Hoeflea sp. 108: one gene and its partner. The protein of the gene in region 1 binds, or shares a complex with, the protein of each later gene. Links are inferred from orthologs where the notes say so. Each region holds a gene or a part of one and is shown on either strand. Other genes may lie near its edges.

Evidence for each region. Proteins that work in one complex are often made in the same cells at the same time.
Region 2: the proteins of ccmE (region 1) and ccmB are in contact, whole or in part, in a solved structure (PDB 8CE8), measured with the Escherichia coli proteins. The link is inferred for Hoeflea sp. 108 from one-to-one orthologs.

Annotation. Positions count from the first base shown.
Region 1 is NZ_KB890024.1:1,447,901-1,453,910, forward strand. Bases 2,017-4,705 are described here. They hold ccmE (cytochrome c maturation protein CcmE), read left to right. Parts: upstream 2,017-2,983; coding sequence 2,984-3,427; downstream 3,428-4,705. Other genes in these bases: ccmI (c-type cytochrome biogenesis protein CcmI), read left to right, coding at 2,017-2,980; B015_RS0107075 (heme lyase CcmF/NrfE family subunit), read left to right, coding at 3,446-4,705. In the rest of the region: B015_RS0107055 (ATP-binding protein), read left to right, coding at 1-1,204; B015_RS0107060 (hypothetical protein), read left to right, coding at 1,303-1,743; more of ccmI, read left to right, coding at 1,844-2,016; more of B015_RS0107075, read left to right, coding at 4,706-5,434; B015_RS0107080 (cytochrome c-type biogenesis protein), read left to right, coding at 5,431-5,898. UniProt on the Escherichia coli protein: Heme chaperone required for the biogenesis of c-type cytochromes. Transiently binds heme delivered by CcmC and transfers the heme to apo-cytochromes in a process facilitated by CcmF and CcmH.
Region 2 is NZ_KB890024.1:4,873,769-4,878,180, forward strand. What follows is about bases 1,661-4,412. They hold ccmB (heme exporter protein CcmB), read left to right. Parts: upstream 1,661-2,579; coding sequence 2,580-3,245; downstream 3,246-4,412. Other genes in these bases: ccmA (heme ABC exporter ATP-binding protein CcmA), read left to right, coding at 1,914-2,525; ccmD (heme exporter protein CcmD), read left to right, coding at 3,372-3,542; B015_RS0124255 (DsbE family thiol:disulfide interchange protein), read left to right, coding at 3,539-4,117; B015_RS0124260 (bile acid:sodium symporter family protein), read left to right, coding at 4,240-4,412. Outside these bases: aconitate hydratase AcnA, read right to left, coding at 1-1,630. UniProt on the Escherichia coli protein: Required for the export of heme to the periplasm for the biogenesis of c-type cytochromes.

The DNA.
Region 1 (6,010 bases):
CGGTGTGTCGGACAGCGGCACCCTGACCGGCGGTCCCGATCTGGGTGACCTCAGGTTCTCGGAGCCGGAGTCGGGCTGGTACTGGTCGGTGGAGCCGGTGTCGAAGGGGCTGGTCGGCCAGCTGCGTTCGTCGTCGATGACCGAGCCGATCGCCTCGCCCAGCATCAACGAGGCGCCGTTCAATTCGGAGTTCCAGCGCCACTACCGCATTGCCGGCATCAACGGCGAGGAACTCGAGGTGTTCGAGAGCGAGTTTGTGCTCGATTCGCAGAACCGCATCGCGCGCTTTCGCGTCATGGGCAATCGCAGCGAACTGGAAGACGAGATATCGGGCTTCGAATGGCGCCTGTTTTCCTACCTGTCGCTGTTCGGTTTCGGCATGATCGCCATCAACGCCATCGCCATCCTGCTCGGCCTGCAGCCGCTCGCACGCGTCCGCAACGCGCTTGCCATGGTGCGCGAAGGCACGGCGCAAAGGCTGACCGGGCGCTTTCCAGCCGAGATCCAGCCGCTTGCCAATGAGACCAATGCGTTGATCGAAAACAACCGGCGCATCGTCGAGCGTTCCCGTACACAGGTTGGCAATCTCGCCCATTCGCTGAAGACGCCGCTGGCGGTGATGCTCAACGAGGGTCGTGCTCTGGGTGGTCCCAAGGGCCAACTGATCGCCGACCACGCGGCGGCGATGCAGCAGCAGATCGATCATTATCTGCAGCGCGCGCGTGTTGCGGCGCAACGCGAAAGCGTCGTCTATCGCACGCCGGTCACGCCGCTGCTTGAACGCATGGTGCGCGTCATGGACAAGCTGTCTCGTGGCACCGGCATTTCACTGGCCACGCCGCCGGCGGACGTCGTCTTTGCCGGCGAGCGGGAAGATCTCGAGGAGGTTGTCGGCAACCTCCTCGAAAATGCAATGAAATGGGCGCACAGTGCGGTCAGGGTGTCTGTCGAAACGGCAGTGCCTGTTGGCGAGGAGCCGCCGCGATTTTCGATCCTGATCGAGGATGACGGACCGGGCATTCCCGAGGACAAGGCGCGCGAGGCACTGCAGCGCGGCAAGCGTCTCGACGAGACAAAACCGGGCACCGGGCTGGGGCTCGCCATTGTCGCCGACCTGGTCAAGGAGTATGGCGGCACCTTGCGGCTTGAGCGCTCGGCGATGGGCGGCTTGAAGGCTGTCGTCGAACTGCGCGGAGTGCAGTAGAAATGGCTGGCCGAATCGGCCCCATTTCGGCCAAAGATGGAAACTAACGCGACGCCAAGCCATTGTAAGTGGAAGCGAATTCGGGACCGGTGATGGATATGAGACTGCGGGTTGCACTGGTGGCGGGACTGATTGCCGTTTCCGGCTGCACGACCACTGGTCTGGGCAGCGGCGGCGGCATCATTCCGTCGTCCTCCGGCGCCGACACTGCAAATTCCAGCGGCAGGGTCGCAGCGCGTAACATCAACGCCATGAATGGCGGCCTGATCGGCGGTTCGATCGGCAGTGGCCTGAGCGACAGTGATCGCCGCAAGGCGCTGGAAGCGGAGTACCGCGCGCTGGAATACGGCCAGGGTGGCCAGGCGATTGGCTGGAAGGGCGATGGCCGCTCCGGCGAAGTCATCGCGGCTCAGCCTTATCGCGTCGGCTCGCAGGACTGCCGTCAATATTCGCAGACGGTGTTCACCACCGGAACTCCGCTGACCTCGCGCGGAACGGCCTGCCGCAACGCCGACGGCAGCTGGTCGCCGCTGACCTGAGGCACAATCCTACAATTGCCTGAAATTCAGTGCTGAATCGTCAATAAGCCGCAGCCCGTCCATGTTGGCAGTTTGATGGCTGCTGGCTATTTAGATGGCCATGCTGTTCTGGATTGTTGCCGCTCTTCTGACACTGGGTGCGAGCCTCGCGGTTCTGCTGCCTTTGACGCGCCAAGCCGAAGGCGACGCCGACAAGAGCCATGACCTGGAGGTCTATCGCGACCAGTTGGCGGAGGTGGAGCGCGACGCCGCGCGCGGCCTGATCGCCGCGCCCGACGCCGAGCAGGCGCGCGCCGAGATCGCACGCCGCATCATCAGGCTGGATGCCGAAGGCACGAGCGCACCGCGAAGCGGCCCGTCCTTGGCGCCGCGGCTGGTTGGTGTCGTTGCCGTGCTCGCAGTGCCGCTGTTGAGCTGGAGCGTCTATACGGTGATCGGCTCGCCCGACATTCCCTCGCAGCCGCTGAGCGCGCGCCTGTCGCAGAATCCCGCCAACAGCTCGGTCGACGAGTTGATCGCGCGCGCCGAGGCTCATCTTGTCGCCAACCCCACCGATGGCCGTGGCTGGGACGTACTGGCGCCTGTCTACATGCGCATGGGCCGCGCCAATGACGCGGTCACTGCCTATCGCAATGCGATCCGGCTGCTCGGCTCGTCCTCGGCGCGCGAATCCGGCCTTGGCGAAGCGATAGCTGCCGCCGCCGGCGGCATCGTCACCGCCGACGCGCGTTCGGCATTCGAGGATGCGCTGAAGAGCGACCCGACCAATCCCAAGGCGCGCTACTTCCTTGGCATCGCTTTGGCCCAGGAAGGCAAGACGGCCGACGCGGCCATCGTATGGCGTCAGTTGGCCGACGGAGTGCCTGCGGATTCGCCGTGGCGTTCGGTTGTCGAGCAGGCAATTGCGCAGGCGGAAGGCCGCGTGCCGCAACAGAACCAGACAGCCGGCGCACCTGCGCCCAGCCAGGACCAGATCGATGCCGCGGCTTCCATGTCGGCGGGCGACCGCACGGTGATGATCGAGGGCATGGTCGCCACGCTTGATGAGAAGCTGCGCCAGAACCCGCGCGACACGGAAGGCTGGCTGCGGCTTGTTCGTTCATATCAGGTGCTGGGCAAGACCGACCAGGCGCAGGACGCGCTGGGTCGCGCCTATACGGCCCTTGGCCGTGACAGCGACGACGGCCGCAAGCTCACCGAACTGGCCGGCTCGCTTGGCCTAAAGGTTACGGAGTAGGCCATGACGCGCAAACAGAAACGCCTCTCTGTCATTGCTGGCGCGCTGGTTTTCCTGGGCGCGGCAACGGCGCTGACCTTCTACGCGCTCGGCCAGAAGGCCTCCTATTTCTACATGCCAGGCGACCTGCAGACGGCGACCCTCGAGCCCGGCCAGCGCATACGTCTCGGCGGGTTGGTCGAGAACGGATCGATCGTGCGCGGGCAGGGGACCGAGGTGGCGTTCGGCGTCACCGATTCCGAGAAGACCGTGAAGGTGCGCTACACCGGCATCCTGCCGGACCTTTTCCGAGAAGGGCAGGGCGTCATTACCGAGGGCAGCTTCGCTGCGGACGGAACGTTTGTCGCCGACAGCGTGCTGGCCAAGCACGACGAGAACTACATGCCCAAGGAGGTTGCCGACAGCCTGAAGGCAAAGGGCGTCTGGCAACAGGAAACCACTCAATGATTGGCGGGCGGGGCTGAGATGGTCGAAACGGGTCACTTTGCGCTTATCCTGGCGCTTGCCTTGTCGCTGGTGCAGTCGCTGGTGCCGCTTTATGGCGCCCACAAGGGCGATGCCCGGCTGATGGCCGTGGGCGGGCCGGTGGCGGTCACCGGCTTCGCGCTGATCGCGCTGTCGTTCGCAGTGCTGACGGCCGCCTATGTCCAGTCGGACTTCTCGCTGGTCAACGTCTGGGAAAACTCCCACTCGCTGCAGCCGCTGCTCTATAAGATCACCGGTACCTGGGGCAACCACGAAGGCTCTATGCTGCTCTGGGTGCTGATCCTGGCTTTCTTCGGCGCGCTCGTGGCGGCCTTCGGCGGCAATCTGCCGGCGACGCTCCGCGCCAATGTGATTGCCGTCCAGGGCTGGATCGGCACGGCTTTCCTGCTCTTCATCCTGATCACGTCCAACCCGTTCACGCGGCTGGTGCCAGCTCCCATCGAAGGCAAGGATCTCAACCCGATCCTGCAGGACTTCGGCCTCGCGGTACACCCGCCGCTACTCTATCTCGGCTATGTCGGCTTCTCCGTCTGCTTCTCCTTTGCCGTCGCCGCGCTGATCGAGGGGCGCATCGATGCCGCATGGGCGCGCTGGGTGCGGCCGTGGACCCTGATGGCTTGGGTGTTCCTGACCGGCGGCATCGCCATGGGCTCCTACTGGGCCTATTACGAGCTCGGCTGGGGCGGCTTCTGGTTCTGGGACCCGGTCGAAAACGCGTCGTTCATGCCTTGGCTCGCCGGCACGGCACTGCTGCACTCGGCCATCGTCATGGAAAAGCGCTCGGCGCTGAAGATCTGGACGCTGCTGCTTGCCATCCTGACCTTTTCGCTGTCGTTGCTCGGCACCTTCCTTGTGCGCTCGGGCGTCTTGACCTCGGTCCACGCCTTTGCCAGCGATCCCAGCCGCGGCGTCTTCATCCTCTGCATCCTGATGCTGTTCATTGGCGGCTCGCTGGCCTTGTTCGCGCTGCGGGCGTCGTCGCTCACCGCGGGCGGCCTGTTCCATCCGATCTCGCGTGAAGGCGCGCTGGTGCTGAACAATCTGTTCCTCACCACGGCAACCGCGACGGTCTTGATCGGCACACTCTATCCGCTGCTGGTCGAGGCCCTGTTCGGCGACAAGATTTCGGTCGGCGAGCCCTTTTTCAATCTGACCTTCGGCCCGCTGATGTTGCCGCTGCTGCTGCTGGTACCCTTCGGCCCGCTGCTTGCCTGGAAGCGCGGCGACATCGCCGCAGCCTCGCAGCGCCTGATGTTTGCGTTTGGCGCAGCCCTTCTGGCCGTGCTCGTCACCTTCCTGTTCGTCGATGGCGCGTCGGTCTTCGCAGCCCTTGGGGCCGGCCTGTCGGCCTGGCTGGTTCTGGGGTCGCTGACCGACCTCGTGCTGAAGTCGGGTCTCGGCAATGTGACACCGCGCATCGCCCTGCGCCGCTTCCTCGGCTTGCCGCGTTCGGTCTTCGGCACCGCACTTGCCCATCTCGGGCTTGGGCTGACCCTGCTCGGCATCGTCTCGGTCCTGTCGTTCCAGAAAGAGGCGATCTTGGTGATGAAGCCGGCGCAGGTGCTGGAGATCGGTGGACACCATCTGCGTTTCGACGGCCTGCATCCGGTGCGTGGCCCGAACTTCACCGAAGACCAGGGCCGCTTCTCGCTGCTCGACGACAATGGCAAGCCGACCGCCGAGATCATGTCGGCCAAGCGCTTCTATCCGGTGCGCCAGATGCCGACAACGGAAGCAGGCATCCGCACGATGTGGCTGAGCCAGCTCTATGTCGCGCTGGGCGACGAGACGGCGGACGGCTCCGTTGTCGTGCGCGTCTGGTGGAAGCCGCTGGTGACGCTGATCTGGGGCGGCGCGCTGGTGATGATGGTCGGCGGTTTCGTGTCGCTGATGGACCGTCGCCTGCGGGTTGGTGCGCCGGCACGGCGCAAGACGGTTGAGGCCAAAGCGAGCCCGGTGACCTCATGATCAAGAAACTGCCGGCAGCAGCTGCCTTCCTGGGCGCACTCCTTCTTGCAGGCACGGCGCTCGCGGTGAAGCCGAACGAGATGCTGGCCGATCCGAAGCTTGAGGCCCGGGCGCGGCTGCTCTCGGAAGAGCTGCGCTGCATGGTCTGCCAGAACCAGTCCATTGACGAATCCGACGCGGAGCTCGCTGCCGACCTTCGCGTGTTGCTGCGCGAGCGCCTCATGGCAGGCGATACAGACAAGCAGGTGATGGACTACATCGTCTCCCGCTATGGCGAGTTTGTGCTCTTGAAACCGCCCTTCAACCTGCGCAACGCGCTGCTCTGGGGCGCGCCGGTGCTCATCCTGCTGGCGGGCGGGGCTTTCGTCTTCATGTCTGCCCGTTCGCGTCGCCGGCAAGAAACGACTGTACTCAGCAAGGAAGAGCAGGATGCGCTCGACGTTATCCTGCGCAAGGAAAGCTGATTTTCTCAAACATTACGAAAGTTTCATCCGTCGGAAATGGAGCTGTAATGTGAGCCTCTCTATCTCTTGAGTCATCGGATGCGGATGGAAAGCATCCCGCTCAAGAGGATCA
Region 2 (4,412 bases), 3.4 Mb from region 1 along the record:
GCGACACGCGGCCTTCGAAGTTGCGGTTGCCCGAGAGCACGGCCGCACCGATCAGGCCCTTGTCGTTGATGGTCTTGGAGATCGGCGCCGGCAGCGGGCCGGAGTTGCCGATGCAGGTCGTGCAGCCGAAACCGACGAGGTTGAAGCCGATCTGGTCGAGCTCCTTCTGAAGGCCGGCCTTCTCGAGATACTCGGCAACGACCTGCGAGCCGGGCGCCAGCGAGGTCTTGACCCACGGCTTCTGCTTCAGGCCGACGCGGTTGGCGTTGCGGGCGAGCAGGCCTGCACCGATGAGCACGCTCGGGTTCGAGGTGTTGGTGCAGGACGTGATCGCCGCGATCACCACGTCGCCATGGCCGAGGTCGAAGTTTTCGCCCTCGACGGCGTAGCGCTTGGCAGTGTCGACGGTCTTCTTGTACTCGGCTTCCAGTGCGCTCGCGAAACCCGAGGCAATGCCGTCGAGCGGGATGCGGCCTTCGGGACGCTTCGGGCCGGCCATCGAGGGAACGACTGACGCCATGTCGAGTTCGAGCAGGTCGGTGAAGACAGGATCGGCCGAAGAGGCGTCGCGCCACATGCCCTGCGCCTTGGAATATTCCTCGACGAGTGCGATGCGGTTTTCGGCGCGGCCCGACATGTTGAGGTAGCGGATGGTCTCGGCATCAACCGGGAAGAAGCCGCAGGTCGCTCCATACTCAGGCGCCATGTTGCCGATGGTGGCGCGGTCGGCCAGCGTCATGTTGCTGAGGCCGGGGCCGAAGAACTCGACGAACTTGCCGACGACGCCCTTCTTGCGCAGCATCTGGGTGACGGTCAGCACCAGATCGGTGGCGGTGACGCCTTCCTTGAGCTTGCCGGTCAGGCGGAAGCCGATGACCTCGGGCAGCAGCATGGAGACGGGCTGGCCGAGCATCGCGGCCTCGGCCTCGATGCCGCCCACGCCCCAGCCCAGCACGCCCAGGCCGTTGATCATGGTGGTGTGCGAGTCGGTGCCGACGCAGGTGTCGGGATAGGCGGTCGTTTCGCCATCCTCGGTGTTCGTCCAGACGGTCTGGGCGAGGTATTCGAGGTTGACCTGGTGGCAGATGCCGGTGCCGGGCGGCACGACGCGGAAGTTGCGGAACGCCTGCTGGCCCCACTTCAGGAACTTGTAGCGCTCTTCATTGCGCTCGTATTCGAGCTCGACGTTGCGGGCAAAGGCCAGCGGGGTGCCGAATTCGTCGACGATGACCGAGTGGTCGATGACGAGGTCGACAGGAACCAGCGGATTGATCTTCTCGGGGTCGCCACCGAGGGTCTTGATGCCGTCACGCATGGCGGCGAGGTCGACCACGGCCGGAACGCCGGTGAAGTCCTGCATCAGCACGCGGGCCGGGCGGTAGGCGATCTCGACGCCGGCGGTGCCCTTGTCGACCAGCCAGCCGGCAACGGCCTGGATGGCTTCCTTGGTGACGGTGCGACCGTCTTCGTTGCGCAGCAGGTTCTCGAGCAGCACCTTCATCGAATAGGGCAGCTGCGAAACGCCGGTAAGGCCGTTCTTCTCAGCCTCGATGAGGCTGTAATAAACGTAATCCGCGCCGCCTGCGGTCAGCGTGCGACGGCAATTGAAACTATCTAGAGATTTGGACACGAGCATCCATCCTTGTCTGTTCAGCCTGAAAGGGAACGGACTCCGATGGGCATGCAATCACGCGCAAAGGTGCGGGTACGGCCATTTCCGCTGTCCGGTCCCAAGCAACCCGAGCCGTTCAAGGCGGCGCGTGCGCTGGTTCGGCGCAAATTCTGTTTCCATGCCGACCGCTGGCATGGTCGAGTGGCATATAGAGAATTTCCTAGAATAGTTCTAGACGGAGATTCGCCTATTTTGCTGCGACGCGAAGCGACAGCGAAATAGTCTCGGCGACGGGGGAAGTATGCGGCTTATCGCCGAAAATCTCAGCGGTGAACGCGGCGGCGAGGCGGTTTTTGCCGATATCGGCTTTGCGCTCGCCGATGGCGAGGCGCTTGTCGTCACCGGCCCCAACGGTTCGGGCAAGTCGACCTTGCTGCGCGTGATCGCCGGGCTCCTGCCGCATGCTTCGGGGCGAATCACCGTGGAGGGCGGCGGCGAGGATTTTTCCACGGTTGCCGCGGCCTGCCATTATCTCGGCCACCAGAACGCAATGAAGGCGGCGCTGACCGTGAACGAGAACCTGGAGTTCTGGCAAAGCTTTGCCGGCAACGGACAGCTCGGCATTGGCCAGGCGCTGGAGCATGTCGGCCTCGACGACCTCGGCCACCTGCCCTTCGGCTATCTCTCCACCGGCCAGAAGCGCCGCGCCGCAATCGCCAAGCTGCTCATCAGCCACCGCCCGGTCTGGCTGCTCGACGAGCCCACGGCAGGGTTGGACAAGGCCTCGGACGCGCGTTTCGCAGGGTTGATGCGGGATCATTGCGCGGCTGGCGGGATCGTCGTCGCCGCGACGCATTTGCCGCTCGGGCTGGAGGGCGTGAAGACCCTGGAGATGGGGCGGGTGCATGTCTGAGGGCTTAGCGCTTCTTCGCACTCCTCTCTCCGCGCAGATCGCCGGAGCTCCCCCATGCTAGCCCTCTACCTCCGCGATCTCCGAATGGGCGTCCGCGCCGGCGGTGGGGCGCTGACGGGTGTGCTGTTCTTTCTCGCCGTCGTCGTCACCATCCCCTTCGGCGTCGGCCCCGACCTCAACCTGCTCGCTCGCATTGGCCCGGCGATCCTTTGGATCGGCGCCCTGCTTGCCAGCCTGCTCGGCCTCGACCGCCTGTTCCAGGCCGACCGCGAGGATGGCTCGCTTGATCTGCTGGTGCTCAATGCCGACCGCCACATGCTGGCACTCACCGTGTTCGTCAAATGCCTGGCGCACTGGACGGCGAGCGTATTGCCGCTGGTCATCGCCGCGCCCCTGCTCGGCCTGTTCATGAACATGGAGCCGGTGGGCATCGGTGCTGCCGCACTTACCCTGCTTGTCGGCACGCCGGCCATCGTCTTCATCGGCGCGACAGGGGCCGCCGTCACCGTCGTCTTGCCGCGCGGGGGGCTGCTGATCTCGGTGCTGATCCTGCCGCTGGTCATCCCGGTGCTGATCTTCGGCGTTACGGCAGCCTATGGCGCGGTCAACGATCCCGACCCGTTTACGCCGCCGTTCCTCATCCTCTGTGCGCTGACCATGTTCCTTGCCGTCATCGGGCCATTCGCGGCGGCGGTGGCGCTGCGCTCGGGCACCGACTGATCACGTTCGCTTCAATTGGCTTGCTGCGGCGCGGCGTCCGATTGCACCCACGCCCTGCCCCGGCTAAACGAGGCGCATGGTCGGAAACATCGACATGATCAAGATTTGCCCTGGGATGACAGCCCGATGAGCGTCCACGCCCTCTATGTCACCGCCGCCTATGCGGTTTCATCAGTGGCGATTGCCGGCCTGGTCCTGTGGATACTCGCCGACCAGCGTGCCCGCAAGCGCGAGATGGCCGAGCTGGAGGCCGCCGGCCACCGCCGCCGGTCCGACAAGAGCGGGGCCAAGGCATGAGCATCGAAAGCCAGAAACCGGCACGGCCACGCAGGATCTTCGTGCTGCTGCCGCTGCTGATCTTTCTGCTGCTGGCAGGCGTCTTCCTGATGCAGCTGCTCTCCGGCCGCGACCTCTCGGTCGTGCCGTCGGCGTTGATCGGTCAGATGGCGCCGAAGACCGAACTGCCTCCGCTCGAGGGCATGCAGGTGCCCGGGCTGAACTCCGCCGACTTCACCGGCAAGGTAACGCTGGTCAATGTCTGGGCGTCGTGGTGCGCGCCCTGCCGGGAGGAGCACCCTGTTCTGCTTGAACTGTCCAAGGACCAGCGCTTTTCCATCGCCGGCCTGAACTACAAGGACAAGCCGGAGAATGCCCGCCGTTTCCTCGGCGATCTCGGCAGCCCCTACAAGGCGATCGGCGTCGATCCCGATGGCCGCACGGCAATCGACTGGGGCGTCTATGGCGTGCCGGAAACCTTCCTCGTCGGCAAGGACGGCAAGGTCGCCTTCAAGCATGTCGGCCCGCTGTCGCCCGAGGCTGTCACCACGACCCTGATGCCGGCCATCGAAAAGGCGCTCGCGGCGCAGCAATAGCCGGAAGCATCCGCATTTTTGCGACACGTGCGAATCGCCAGGATTTGCACTACGTTCTCATACAGCCGTAGGGGAGAGGCGCGCCGCCATGGCGCGGCAAGCGGCTGTCGGGGGAGACGTCAATGCAAGACAGTTCCGCGCTCGTCATCTTTCTGCCGCTGGCACTCGGTGTCATCATGCTCGGCCTCGGCCTGTCGCTGACATCAGATGATTTTCGCAACGTCCTGCAAAAACCCAAGGCGGTGATCGTCGCGCTTCTCTGCCAGACCGTCATCCTGCCGCTCGCCTGCCTGGG